3 regions of the Ligilactobacillus sp. LYQ139 genome follow, and region 3 is predicted to be linked to each of the others. Evidence: riboswitches for the same ligand, from Rfam matches in the RefSeq annotation. Region 3 holds a riboswitch; each other region holds the start of a gene.
The links. A riboswitch is a leader RNA that binds a small molecule or an ion and turns the genes downstream of it on or off. The one in region 3 is predicted to bind lysine.
Positions count from the first base shown of each region.

Region 1: it holds a riboswitch for lysine, as region 3 does, so the genes downstream of both, yjeM (glutamate/gamma-aminobutyrate family transporter YjeM) here and lysA (diaminopimelate decarboxylase) in region 3, are expected to answer to the same signal.
Region 2: it holds a riboswitch for lysine, as region 3 does, so the genes downstream of both, ACI3E1_RS04445 (amino acid permease) here and lysA (diaminopimelate decarboxylase) in region 3, are expected to answer to the same signal.

Region 1 is NZ_JBJFZW010000005.1:44,637-49,565, forward strand. Features, by position in the region: gene ACI3E1_RS05450 (ribose-phosphate diphosphokinase) at 1-420, opposite strand, end outside; gene glmU (bifunctional UDP-N-acetylglucosamine diphosphorylase/glucosamine-1-phosphate N-acetyltransferase GlmU) at 490-1,899, opposite strand; lysine riboswitch at 2,064-2,237, shown strand; gene yjeM (glutamate/gamma-aminobutyrate family transporter YjeM) at 2,350-3,888, shown strand; gene ACI3E1_RS05465 (metal-dependent transcriptional regulator) at 4,049-4,696, opposite strand; gene ACI3E1_RS05470 (RluA family pseudouridine synthase) at 4,793-4,929, opposite strand, start outside.
Region 2 is NZ_JBJFZW010000004.1:2,285-7,213, forward strand. Features, by position in the region: gene serS (serine--tRNA ligase) at 1-160, opposite strand, end outside; gene ACI3E1_RS04445 (amino acid permease) at 417-1,889, opposite strand; lysine riboswitch at 1,997-2,172, opposite strand; gene ACI3E1_RS04450 (zinc-ribbon domain-containing protein) at 2,214-3,116, opposite strand; gene ACI3E1_RS04455 (sulfite exporter TauE/SafE family protein) at 3,265-4,113, shown strand; gene ACI3E1_RS04460 (DUF1634 domain-containing protein) at 4,211-4,525, shown strand; gene ACI3E1_RS04465 (LCP family protein) at 4,671-4,929, shown strand, end outside.
Region 3 is NZ_JBJFZW010000001.1:59,976-64,904, forward strand. Features, by position in the region: gene ACI3E1_RS00280 (OFA family MFS transporter) at 1-289, shown strand, start outside; gene dapF (diaminopimelate epimerase) at 537-1,550, opposite strand; gene ACI3E1_RS00290 (aspartate kinase) at 1,495-2,862, opposite strand; lysine riboswitch at 3,050-3,237, shown strand; gene lysA (diaminopimelate decarboxylase) at 3,344-4,657, shown strand; gene dapD (2,3,4,5-tetrahydropyridine-2,6-dicarboxylate N-acetyltransferase) at 4,660-4,929, shown strand, end outside.

The DNA.
Region 1 (4,929 bases), on a different contig from region 3:
AATTTGAGCAGCGTGGAGGTCAAGCGCAATCACCCGGTTAGCCCCTGCCTTTTCAATCATATCAGCCACCAACTTAGCGGTAATTGGCTCCCGGGAGCGCACTTTCCGATCCTGCCGGGCATAACCATAATACGGAATTACAACATTAATCGTTGCCGCACTAGCCCGCCGCAAAGCATCAATCATGATCAACAGTTCCATCAGGTTATCGTTCACCGGCGCCGACGTTGACTGGACGATAAAAATCTCGTCCCCCCGGACACTTTCCTCAATGTTAATCCGAATTTCTCCGTCACTAAACCGGTCAACCGACGTCTTCCCCAGCGGAATCCCCATGGCGTCAGCAATCTTCTGTGCTAACGGCTTATTAGAATTCAACGCAAACAGCTTAATCTTTGAGTCTGAATTATGTCCCGACATGGTAGCCTCCATATGTTTAAATCTATGGTTAATTCTAATTCATGCACCGTCATTCAAGCAAGCAGATTCCTACTTTTCACCGTACTTTTCAGCATTTTTCTTTGCGGCTTCCGCCACCGGATAACGATCGTAATATCCCTTCTTATTAACTTGCCGACCACGAGCAATCCCCATGGCGTGGGGCGCAACGTCATCCGTTATCGTTGACCCCGCTGCAACGTATGCATGGTCCCCAATTTCAACCGGTGCAATAATGTTTGATCCGCTTCCGATGAACGAATAATCGCCAACATTCGTATGGTGTTTGTTTTCACCATCGTAGTTAACGAAGACCGTCCCACATCCAATATTAATTTCTTTCCCCAGGGTGGCATCCCCAACATAGGTAAGGTGCCCCACCTTGGTGTTTTGACCAATCTGCGCGTTCTTAATTTCGCAGAAGTTTCCGATATGAACCCCTTCACCAATCTCTGCCTTTGGCCGGAGGTGACTGTACGGTCCAATATTACTATCCTTATGCATTACCGCATTTTCAAGGAATGATGCCGTTACCGTTACGCCATTCTCAATGACACTATCCCGAATCTCGGAGTGCGCGCCAACCACACAATCACTCCCAATGATTGTCTTCCCTTTAAGCACCACCCCAGGTTCAATTACAGTATCGTTCCCAATCTGGACATCCGCATCAATGTACGTGGTCGCTGGGTCGATCATGGTAACCCCGTTTTGCATGTGGTGGGTGTTAATTCGCTGCTGCATCACCCGCGTTGCGTTTGCCAGCGCCACCCGATCATTAACGCCCATTGATTCCGTGAAGTCGTCCATTTGGAAGGCGTCGACCTGTTTACCAGCCTGTTTTAAGATACCAATGACATCCGTGAGGTAGTACTCACCCTGCGCGTTATCGTTGGATAACTGGTGAAGTGCGGCAAATAATTCCTTATTATCAAAGCAATACACACCCGTGTTAATTTCCTGAACAGCTGCTTCTTCTGAAGTTGCGTCCTTCTGTTCAACAATCTTGGCAACCGTTTCATCCGCATTCCGGATAATCCGTCCATAGCCAAACGGTTGTTCCGTATGCGCCGTTAAAACCGTGGCTGCCGCTCCTTGTTGCTCGTGGTAAGCAAACAACTGTTTAAACGTCGTCGCGGTAAATAATGGGGTATCACCACACGTTACGAGGGTAACGCCATCCTTGGGACCCAAAACATCCTCCGCTTGCATCACGGCGTGCCCCGTTCCAAGCTGTTCCGCCTGCAAAGCATAGGTGGTTCGCTCACCAAGAAGGCGCTTAACCTGATCCGCACCGTGACCAACAATAGTCACAATCTGGTCAATTCCAACCTGCTCCAGTTGAGTTAATACGTGATCAACCATTGCCCTCCCACAAACGGGGTGGAGGACCTTATATAACTTCGACTTCATTCGGGTTCCCTGACCTGCTGCTAAAATCACTGCATATTTCTCTGTCATAATTCCTCAAATCCTTTATTAACTAACTAATCTTAATCTTACTCCATGTCCTGAAGAGACGCAATTTTAGCTTCAAATCATAATTCCAACATTTAATAGAATAATTGAAAAAATATTCGCCTTTCCTTGACGATCACGAATGAACGTAGTATAAAGTTGGTAAATAAGGTAATAGAGGTCGCGACCAATAAGAGTACCTTTTCGGAGGCTTGCCCACGCCGATGATGAAAAGCGAAAGGAGCGGTTGCCGAAGCATCAGTTCTTGGGATGAGCTGAGTGCTGGGACGTAGTTGAATAAGCTACGGACTGTCGCAGTAATGCGGAGCGCTATTCACACGGAACGGATAAACCCCTCCTGGTGCATGTGGTGCCCGGAGGGGTTTTCTTCACCAGTAGTGTTAGCCAACCTTTATTAATTATTTAATCCAATTAATTAAGGAGCGGTTACTGATGGAAAACAGTCAACGCAAAATGTCAATGTGGAGCCTGGTCTTAATGATCTTTGCCGCCATTTATGGGCTTGGTAATACGACCGTCGGCTTCTACCAAATGGGATACGGTGCAATGCTCTGGTACGTTTTAGGGGCACTATTCTTCTTCATCCCTAGTTCACTTATGTTCGCGGAATATGGTTCCGCCCTCCAAGACAGCCAAGGAGGAATCTACTCGTGGCTCCAAGCTAGCGTCGGCGAAAAGCCCGCGTTCATCGGAACTTTTATCTGGTACGCAGCATGGGTTATCTGGCTGGTGACAAACTTCTCAACGATTTCAGTTTCAATCTCGGGGGCTATTTTTGGAAGGGATACTACCCAGTCATGGCACCTCTTCGGATTAACGTCCAACCAAACACTTGGATTAATCGGAATTACCCTCCTCGTCTTCGCGACGTTCGTATCAACCCGCGGGTTTGATAAGATTGAAAAAATCGCCAGTTTCTGTGGAACGTTTATTATTGGAGTAGCCATCTTCTTTCTTATTGTCAGTGCTATCTACCTGGTAGTCGTTCATGGTCACCTCGCTCAACCATTAACCACCCAGAGTATGGTAAGATCCCCGAATCCCGCATTCGACTCACCCATCGCACTAATGTCGTTCTTTGTTTACGCGGTCTTTGCGTATGGCGGAATGGAAACGATGGGCAGCACCATCGATAAGGTAAAGGACCCAGACAAAAATTTCCCACGGGGGATTATCATTGCCGCTATCGGCATGATTGTAATCTACTGCATCGGTGTCCTTGCTTGGGGGGTTACCGCTAACTGGCACCGGGTTTTAAGTGGCAGCAACGTTGACCTGGGGAACATTACCCTGGTATTAATGAGTAACCTTGGATATTCAATTGCGCACACTCTTCTCCACACATCCGTTGCCACCGCAAAAATATGGGGATTATGGGCCGACCGGATTATCGGGATTGAAGAAATCTTTTCAATTTTTGGGGCCATCTTCATCCTCATCTACTCCCCGTTAAAGACAATGATTATTGGAACCCCGCAACGGTTATGGCCAACTAAACTCACCAAGCTCAATGAACACGGAATGCCAGCAACTGCCATGTGGCTCCAAACCATTATGGTTGTGCTGATTATCCTCGGGGTTTCCTTTGGGGGTAAATCCGCGCAGGCATTCTACACTGTTCTGCAGGATATGAACAACGTCACAACCTCCATGCCGTATCTCTTCTTGATTGCGGCCTTCCCGTTCTTTAAGAAACGGCATGACTTAGAACGGCCATTTGAGATCTACACCAACCGGGCATTGACCACAACAGTTTCGTTTATTAGCTGGACTACCGTTTTCATGGGGATCGTCTTTACGGTTATCCAACCACTCCTTCAACACGACCTTTATACCGCCTTCTGGACGGTCTTTGGCCCAGTCTTCTTCGGCATCGTTGGCTGGAGCTTCTACTCCCTAGCTGGTTACCGGCAGCGCCACCGAACTGCAACGGAAATTCCCGTTGCAGAAGAGCTAAACAGCAACGATTAGTTACCATAATAAAAAATGAGGGTGTGACGAATGTCACACCCTCATTACTATTTTCGTTAATTCGGTGCCAAGGCAACCGGGCCAAATAGAAGTACTAACCGCCGAATCTTTCCCTTGCGATTCACGCGGCTTGCCCATCACCCGTTTTCTTCGTCCACGATTACTCCCGGACAAAAATATAATTTGCTGCTTTGTAACCAACGTCAAATTGTTTGCCATTATCTAACCGAACTACAACGGGGCCTTCAAACGGTGTATGCTGTTCAACAGTTAGTTGATCGCCGATGTCAAGGCCACTGCCGTCTAAGTACGTTAGGAGTTCATGGTTATCCGTAAACCGCTCCACCGTTACGCTCATCCCATCCGGGACACTCACCAGCGTTTGGTGACTCTCCTCAACATAGCGGCCATCCTTGTCAGGAATTACGCCCCCGTGCGGGCACCGCGTTGGATGACCGAGATATTCATCAAGGTGATTCATTAAGTTTTCACTCATATCATGTTCGAGGACTTCCGCATCGGCGTGAATATCTTCCAACTTATAATGTAGTTTATCTACTAAAAACGTCTCCCATAACCGGTGCCGCCGAATTAGTGCAGCCGCAAGGCGTTCGCCCGTCTTTGTTAGCCGCACTCCCGCGTACGGAACATAGTGCACCAATCCCTCTGCGGCAAGTTTGTTTACCATTTCAGTTACAGAGCCCGCAACAACGTTTAACCCCACCGCAATCTGTTTATTTGTAATTTCTTTTTTGGTTCCACCCAACTCAAAGATAATTTTCAAATAGTCCTGTTTCTTCGGCGTCATGCTTGATCCCCCAGTACTCCGCTTCAATTACCGCTTCCATTATAGCAATCTTTATCTTTCAGGGAAACGCTTTTTTGGGTATCCCAAAAATAACTTTTACTGCAAAATAGTAACCAGGTCCTGAAAATCCACCGGGACGGGAGCACGATAGGTAACGGCTTGACCAGTAAACGGGTCGGTAAAACCTAGAGTATAAGCGTGCAGGGCCTGCCGCCCAATTAAAGCGGTAGAAC
Region 2 (4,929 bases), on a different contig from region 3:
CATTCCGTTCTTTTTTGAGCTCTTCACTTTGCTGGAGAAGTTCCCGCCGCTTGGCATCCGCCGCAATTAATTGATCAATCTGGTCCGCAGTCACTCCCCGGGCAGCCAACCGCTGTTTGTATTCATCCGGGTTCTTTCGAATATCCTTAACGTCTAACATGGTATTCCTCCTTAAAAAAGTAAACGGAGCCCGTCATCCCATGGGACGAACGGACTCCGTTTCGCGGTACCACCCAAGTTCGCATTCCTTGCGCACTCAACTGAGGTAACGGTCTCCCGTGCGGCATTACCCGCCCATACTTAACCCGCTGGAGTTTCGGTTCGGAGCTCTCACCATTCCCCGTCTCTGAAAACCTACTTATGGCGAATTATGATGTTTAACACTTTAGCTTTGGTTTCAGTATAATCCGCTCCGCCTACTTGTCAACCTGTTTCTTCTCCGTTACCCGGGTCGTCGTCAGGTCAACTTCCTTGAGCGGAATTAACTTCGTATGATGCTTGAATTTGTAGTAGAAAAACAGTCCGAAGAACAACGGAATCGACATGTACGTAATCAAAATTTGATACCAGTCAAGGTGGGTAAACGCCTTAGTATTTTGCCCCACAATCACTAAAATACACATTACAAACGCCATAACCGGCCCAAACGGGAACCATTTTGCCTTGTACTTCAGAGCGTTTAAGTCCTTCCCCTGAGCAACGTACGCCCGCCGGAACCGATAATGCGAAATTGCAATTCCAACCCACGCAATAAACCCGGTTAACCCGCTCGCAGCCACTAAGAAAATATAAACCTTTTGCCCAAAAATACTCGTCAAGAACGTGGCCAACCCAACCAATGTTGTTACCAGTAACGCTGGAAGCGGAATTCCCCGTTGGTTCACTTTGCCAAAAATCCGCGGAGCATCACCGGTTTGCCCCAGCGACATTAACATCCGGGTTGATGCGTACATCCCCGAATTAGCCGATGACAGAACCGCCGTAAGAATGACCGCATTCATCACGGAGGCCGCCGAGGCTAACCCGACCCGTTTAAAGACCAGCGTGAACGGGCTAATGGCAATATCCTTAGCCGAAGAACCTAGTAAATCCGGACTGGTATACGGAATAATGCAAGCAATTACGAAGATTGACAGGATGTAAAATAACAGAATCCGCCAGAAAACCTGCTTGATTGCTGTCGGCACACTTTTTTCAGGTGTGGCTGATTCGCCAGCCGTAACCCCAACAAGTTCCGTCCCCTGGAATGAGAATCCAGCAACAACAAAGACGTTGAGAATTGCCGGCAATCCGCCCACAAACGGGGCCTGCTTGTATGTGAAGTTACGAAGGCCAACCGCATGGCCCCCTCCCATAATGCCTAAGATGGTAAGAAAACCAACCAACAAGAAAACAATAACGGTAACAATCTTTACCAGGGATAACCAGTATTCTGTCTCTCCGTACGACCTAACGGAGAGAAAGTTAATCAAGAAGACTAAGCTTAATGCGCCCAGACTAAAAATCCAATTAGGAACGTGGGGGAACCAGAACTGCAGCACCAATGCCGCCGTTGAGACATCAACCGCAATAGTGATTGCCCAGTTAAACCAGTAATTCCACCCCATCGCAAAGCCTAATGCCGGGTCAACAAACCGCTTTGTGTACGTAGCAAATGATCCCGACACCGGCATGTATGTCGCCATTTCTCCCAGTGACGTCATCAAGAAGTACACCATCACCCCAATTGCGACGTAGGCAATCAACCCGCCTCCAGGGCCGGCCGTAGAGATTGCGGAACCCGAAGCGACAAACAGCCCCGTCCCGATACTTCCTCCGAGGGCAATCATCGAAAGATGCCGGGTCTTTAAGTCCCGTTTTAGTGAATATTCGTGCGAATCCTTTTTCATGGGTTCGTCCTCCTCAGTAATATTATTGAGGCAAACACTAATCAACACCAAAAAGGGCGTAGCCTCGAACTACGCCCCACTCACTTCACAGTTATCTCTGATTCATGGATATCGATAGCGCTCCGCGGTCACCCGCGACAGTCGTCCAGCTCTTAACCAGACGCCCAGCTTCACCCGGGAGGATCCAGGTAAGGCTTCGGCGGTGCACCCTTTCACCTAGCTTCAATGGCAATCCCCTGCCTCAACTAAGTTACTACTGATTACCGCAACCTCTGTTCGATAGTGTTACAATACCAAACTTAGCGCTTAAATACAATCCCTAACTCACTCATCTTGATCGTCATGGTGCTCATCATGCTGTTTCCCCGCATTCCGCACCCGGTTCTCCGCTTCATCTTGTTCCTCTTCTTGTTTGGCTTCTTGCTGGTGCTGCTGGAAGTGCTGTTCAAACGCTATCATCCGTTCCCGGGGAGCCTGAAAAGTATACCGATCATTAGTAATTACCTGTCCCTTTATGCACAATAAAAGCAGCGGAATATCCCCTAACAGGATAATAAAAAGAAAGAAAAACGCGGGTAATTCAGCGTCATGAAACCGCCGAACCTGAGCCGTTAAGTTACAAATCACAGCTGCCGTTGTTCCAGCCATTCCAAGGGTAAAGCCAACCCGAAGAGCAAGTGTTTTACTAATTCCGAGTTCAACTAACAGCTGAACCCCTAGCCCAACAACCACCGTATAACAGGCCAGCAATAAAACCAATCCAAGCGTTCCCCACCAAAAATCTGCCCGGCCCATCCGTTTTCCTAAAACAAACGTATCCCGCATCATTAACTTCGTTGAAGGAATAATCCCCGGTTCAGCTGACTCATTTCGGGGAAGGTGTGGCACCCGCTGCTGTTCTCGTTGCATTTGCTGCTGCATTTCCATCAAGAACCGCTGAAGGTCCTCCTCACTATTGATTGTTGTCACCCGAATTGGCCTGTCACCCTGCACGGTCTTTCCCTGGAGATCCTCCTCTTCTTCCTGGTGGAGTTCATTCGGATCGAGGTATGCTTGATCCGCCCCACAGTACGGACAAAAATTAGCGTTTACCGGAATATCACGGTGACACTTCTTACATTTTTTCTTTTCACCCGTAGCATTATCCCGTTGTTGCCGGGCACCGCAAAAGGCACACTTGTCTTGGTTTCCTTCTAACTGGTGGCCACAGCGTTCACACGTATACATTAACTCCTCACCCGTTCTTAGTCATATTTCAGTTTGCCTTCAATATACCATACTTTATGCACTAACCCGCAGCAGAACCAAAACTTAATCAGCCGGTCTTTTTGAAAAGAGTATAATGAAGGTGATTTTATAAAAAGGAGCGTTACGTATGATTACAACAGCAGCGATCATGCTTTTTGTGGGGTTCCTTGCCGGAACGCTCGGCGCAATTCTTGGAATTGGGGGCGGGATGATTGTCACTCCAATCGTCACCCTCCTATTCGGGCTCAACATTAAGTACGCTATCGGAGCAAGCATCATCGCGGTGATTGCCACCAGCTCTGGTTCAACCATCGCTTTTTTAAAAGACGACTTAATCAACCTTCGGGTTGCCATGTTCTTAGAAGTGGCCACAGCCAGCGGGGCCGTCATTGGGGCCCTCTTAACCGGGTCAATGAACGGTAAGATTCTATATTTTCTGTTTGGATGCCTCTTACTCTTCGCATCACTTAACATGGTGCGGAAATTAATGGCTGGTGAGGAAGTGCTTCACCGGGCAAAACCTGATAAATGGGCTGTCCGTTTCAAGCTCAACAGTTCTTACTACGATAAGAACACCCACGAGGAAGTGCATTACGATGTTCAAAATATTCCCGGCGGGTTAGCCATTATGTTTGGGGCTGGGCTTGCTTCTGGAATGCTGGGAATTGGTTCAGGAGCATTCAAGGTCATGGCACTTGATAACGCCATGAAGATGCCCCTAAAGCCATCAAGTGCAACGAGTAACCTAATGATGGGGGTTACGGCCGCCGCATCAGCAACGGTTTATTTCTTTAGCGGCGCCATCCGGCCAGAAATCGCCGTTCCTTTGGCTCTAGGAATTCTTGTCGGCTCCCTACTTGGTAGCCGGATTATGCAAAAACTGCCAACGCGGATCCTACGCATGATCTTTGTCCCGGTTTTCTTGTACCTTGGATTACAGATGGCCCTGAAAGCATTTGGAATTAACATTGGGTGATGATGAAATGAACGAAAAAAACCAACAAAATAAACTCACGCACAACCAAACGGGTGTTGATAAGGAACAAGATGTTGCACTGCTAATCGGTCATATCATGCGGATCGGAGTAATTTTTGCAGCCGTTGTTATGTTAATCGGATTACTTCTGCTGTTTATTCGTCATGGCGGCGGCTATGCAACGAAAAACTTCTTCCCCACAACCCTCACAGGAATTGTAACCGGGATTTGCACACTAAAACCGGCGGCTATCATGATGGGGGGATTGTTCCTTTTGCTGTTAACGCCAGTTTTACGGGTGGTTGTTTCTATCTACTCCTTCGTTAAGGAAAAGGACATACTTTACGTTGTCTTAACAACGATTGTGTTGCTTATCCTCATTTTCAGTTTTATCATGGGACACAGTAGGTAATCTTTACCCGTAACTTTGTAATTAGGGAATCCATTCTAATTCCCGCAACTAGAACGGAGAGTGCGCTATGCACGGCCTCCGCTTTGTTTATCACGTTTAATAGCGATTACCGCTATCAACCCCCGATGAATTGGAGGAAGTTTTAATGGCCTCACGGCGAACACAACATAATGATTCTGAATTCAATCCCCACCAGCAACAACGCCGGCGGATTGGTTATCCATTTGAAGACGATGGGCAACACGGCCACTATGAAGATAACTCCCGGGAACCGTACTCCCTAACCCCCGAAGAAGAGGAAAAAGGATACGTCGGGAACGCCTCCCCTTCCCGCCACAGCCGGCGGGAACGCCGACGGACCTTTTCCCGGCCAACAACAACCAACAATCGCCAGGAAAAGCGGC
Region 3 (4,929 bases):
ATGTTTATTGTTATCTTGCTATGGCGCAGGGTTCTCTGTTATTCCTGCTTACTTGGGTGATGTTTTTGGTACTAAGCAACTCGGCGCAATTCACGGGTACGTATTAACTGCTTGGGCTGCAGCCGGAATTGTTGGACCAATCCTTCTATCGGTTACTCACCAGTTATTGCATACTTACGTGGTTACCATTGTTGCCTTCATCATCATTGATCTAATCGCTTTTGCAATTTCATACTTTATTCGCCGGGATTTCGTTCAGGAAATTCGGTCACAAGCAGAACATAATTAATGAATAATGCAAAAAAAATAGGGATTAAAAGTTACGGTTTCCGTGTTTTATGCGTTAAAAAATACAAATTTTTGCTAGACGAAAATTAACTAAAATAAATAGCTGATTCGTCAAGTAAAGCAGGACAATCCACAGGCTATTCTACTTATAGTGGTATGGTGCCAGGAATAATAAAAAACACCCGCGGAGTGGTTTACCACAAACCTCGGGTGTTTTTCTATGTTTTTACTTGGTTTAAAAGTAGGGTTTACTTAGGTAGCAGTTGGTCGCGAATCCATTGTTGATAAGCCTGTTCTTCATTAGTTTGTGAAACTGACAGGGGCGCAAACGCAGCCGTTACCTCAATTTCATGGGTGATCGTGGCGTTCCCAATTAGCTCAATCCACTTTCGCCCATCCTTTTTACGATGAACGATTGTTCGAACCATTCCCCCGGGATTTAAGACAGTGAGTGGTTGTTCAACTAACTCCGGATGGTAAGCAGTAACGTAGCTAAGACTGACTGCTGCCATTCCCGTACCACAGGCGTTCGTAAAGCCAACTCCTCGTTCGTAGGTTTGTACAAATAACGTGCGTTTACCTCGGATTTCAGCAAAACTAATATTCACGCCATCTGGGAAGTAACGGTTAGGAGCATTCAGGGTTGTTCCTAATCGCTTCAGGGTTGCTTGTGCCGCTTGAACCGATGGAACAAAGCTAATTAAGTGCGGATTAGGCACTGCAACTGCCGTAAAGCGTAAGTGGGGATCAAAGGCAGGAATAACGGCATTCACCACTGGATCATTTCCTAAATTAGTCATAGGTAACGCCGCTGGTTGAAACAAAACGGGTGAAATTTCAACACCAATTGCTGGCACCCCAGGAGCAAGGTCCTGATGAACCTGGACGGCAAGCGCCGCCTCGTCAGTTGCAACCTTAAATGACAACGTAGGCGCTTTGTGGGCCAAATACCTTGCAACCGTTCGCAATCCATTACCACACATTTTGGCATGGGTTCCATCACTGTTAATGATGACCATGCGTCCCTGACAGTCTGATTGCGTTGATGGTTGAACTAATAATACACCGTCAATATCCCGAAGTACGGGAATCCTTTGACGTAAAAAATCCGGAAATCGGCTCTCTATCACGGGTAACTGAGTAGACAGCGGTGGCGGAACAAGAGCAAACCGGTTCTCTGAACCATGTACACGAAAGATTTTCACTTTAAGCACCTTCTTTTTCAAAATAATTATAAATTGCAGCAATCCCGCGGTTAGCATCGTTTGCCCGAACGCCCACCATGATAGAAATCCGCGATGCTCCCTGGTTAATCATGTGGATAGCAACGTTTGCTTGCGCAAGGGCCGCAGTCACCCCGTTAGTTGTTCCAATCCGATCGTGCATCCCTTCCCCAACAACCATGATAATTGCGTAATCATCAATCCACTCAAGGCTATCTGGTTGGATTGCCGCTTGAATATCAAGGGCGATTTGCCGCCGGCGAACAGGTGTTAACTGAGCGGAACGCATGATAATGGTTAAATCGTCAATTCCAGACGGCATGTGTTCATACGAAATACCATGCGCTGATAGGATTTTTAAAATTTTAAGAGTTACGCCAACTTCCTTATTTAACAGGTACTTGTGCAGATATAGGGCACTAAAATCCCGCGCACAAGCAACCCCCGTGATCGTTGTTTGGGGGGTGAAATCATTGGCGGGAATAATACGGGTCCCTGGGTGATAGGGGGCGTTAGTATTCTTTACGATGACTGGGATTTTCCCCGCAATTGCTGGAATAAGGGCTTCATCGTGAAACACGGAAAAACCAGCGTATGCCAGTTCGCGCATTTCCCGATACGTCATTTCTTTGATGGGGCGCGGGTTGAGAATAATTGCTGGATTAGCCGCGTAAATCGCATCTACGTCCGTAAAGTTTTCGTAGCATTCGGCTGCCATTCCCCGCGCAATAATAGCGCCAGTAATGTCTGACCCCCCGCGAGAAAATGTGGCAATCTCTCCGGTAGAAGTATAACCGTAAAATCCCGGAACCACCAAAACTTCCTGGAAAGCTTGGAGCCGCACCAGGTGATCATAGGTTTCGGGGAGAACCGTTGCATTATTGGGGCCATGTTGATCACTTACAACAATTCCGGCTTCTTTGGGATCAATGAAACGAGCAGGAATCTTCTGATGATTGAGGAGGGCGGCGATCAGAAAGGCGGTTAGCCGTTCCCCAGTAGCCTTAAACGCGGCCATTAAATAGTCTGCGTTCGGGAAGGAAGTTTCCGCTAGGGAAACAATCGTTTGTGGAATAAACTGTAAGTCACTTTGCGGTAAATTAAAGTACGCAGCAATTTCGAAGTACCGGTGAATAATTTCTTCCCGAATTGCAGCGTAATCATCACGGTGAAGAACGGCGGTTGCGTACGCAATTAACAAATCCGTCACCTTAACATCATCGGCTGAACGTTTCCCGGGAGCAGATACCACCATTATTCGGCGTTTCGGGTCTTCCCTAATAATTGCGATTGCCTGCTTAACGTGTGGCCCATCTGCGAGCGAACTTCCCCCAAACTTAACGACTTTCATGTAATTTCCCCTCCAAATAAGAATTCTGTGAAAGATTACGTATTATTTTAATAACGCATTTGGTGCTGTCAACACCTAAAGTAAAACAAAAATAACAAATAGTGGTGCCATCTAAGGAAGAAAAAAATAATGAAAATTAAAATTCAATTAGCGATTGACATTTAGTAAATAGCAGTGTAGATTAAAAGCAAGTCGAAGAGGCGCGGCCAATATCAGTACCTTGGGTTAGTTTATTCCCGAACGATGATCCCAAGTGAAAGGAGCGGTCGCCGAAGCGCTGGAAAGGGAATTTTATTTCTGGTTTGCTGGGTTGAAGTTTAAGAGACTTCAGACTGTCGCAAGAAAATAAAGGCTTGCGGGGCGCTATCGACACCGGATTTCTACACTAATTTTAATTAATGATTACGTAGATTCCCCTGTGTGGCGCGCACACGGGGGATTTTTTTAGCGCCCTGTACTCAAAACGTATGGGGGAATTAAAATGTCATTTTCACACCAATTCGCAACAACGCCAACTGGTCACTTAATGCTCGGGGGATGTGATGCCCTGACACTTGCCCGTAAATACGGAACGCCACTAATCGTATACGACGTTGACCAGCTTGAGGCGGCTGTTTCTCAATTCACACAAACACTTGCCGCTTCGGGGCTCACATCTGCCGTTTGTTACGCAAGTAAGGCATTCTCGTGTATCGCAATCTACCAGTTAATGGCCCGTTTAGGGTGTCATGTTGATGTGGTATCAGGGGGAGAACTCTATACTGCGCTTCAAGCTCACTTCCCACCGGAGCGAATTTGTTTTCACGGAAATAATAAAACAAAAGCAGAGCTAGAATTTGCAATTACCAAGCATGTCGGGACAATTGTTATTGATAATTTCCACGAAATTAACTTACTAAAGCAAGTTTTGACTAACCAGAACGCTACGGTCAACGTGATGCTTCGGGTGACTCCTGGGGTACAGGCACACACTCATCGATACATTACGACCGGCCAAACTGACAGTAAGTTTGGGTTCGATCTCGCTTCAGGGCAGGCAACTACCGCATTGCAGTGGATTTTAGCTTGTCCCCGCATGAACTTCATTGGGGTTCATGCTCACATCGGTTCACAAATCTTTGTACCGGATGGCTTCATTACGGAAATTAACCGATTATGCACCCTTATTGCACAGTGGGCCCGTAACTTTGCGGTAATCCCCGCCGTACTTGATATTGGCGGGGGATTTGGCATTCAGTATACAAATGATGAGCACCCGGTTCCCGTGAAGACGATTCTTCAAACAATTACCACCACTGTCAAACAATCTTTTAAGCAAGCCCATTTGCCACTGCCAGCCTTGTGGGTCGAACCCGGGCGGGCCATCGTTGGTCCCGCCGGAACTACGCTATATACCGTAGGGAGTGAAAAACACCTCCCCGGGAGATTACCGTACGTCGCCGTCGACGGAGGGATGGGCGATAACATTCGACCAGCCCTATACGATGCCCACTACACTGCATTAAATGCTGCATGTCCAACCGCCCCCGCAATTAACCGGATTCGGTTAGTTGGAAAGTACTGCGAATCGGGAGATGTTTTAGTGGATGATTTACGAATTGCACCGTTATCCGCAGGAGACATTGTGGCGATACCGGTAACCGGCGCATATGGTTATTCGATGGCATCTAATTACAACCGAAATTGCCGGCCGGCAGTCGTTTTTGCACAGCGCGGACATTCGCAACTCGTAATTCGACGTGAAAGCTATTCACAACTAGTAATTAATGATTTGCCGTATGAAGGGAGTAATTAAAAATGAAGCAAATGAATACCCAAGAAATAATTGACTACATTGGAAACGCCCCTAAAACAACGCCCGTTCGGGTTTACCTTCAAGGAAAATTTACGACTGTTACGTTCCCAGCAGAAATCACCAGTTTTCATACACCAACCATGGCAATTTTGATTGGTGATTGGGGAAAGATTAAGCCCTTTATTACGGCGCATGCCACAGTAATTGAAACAACCCACGTCGAAGTACTTGCTCGAAATAGCGCCGTTCCGCTGCTAGACTACATTGACACG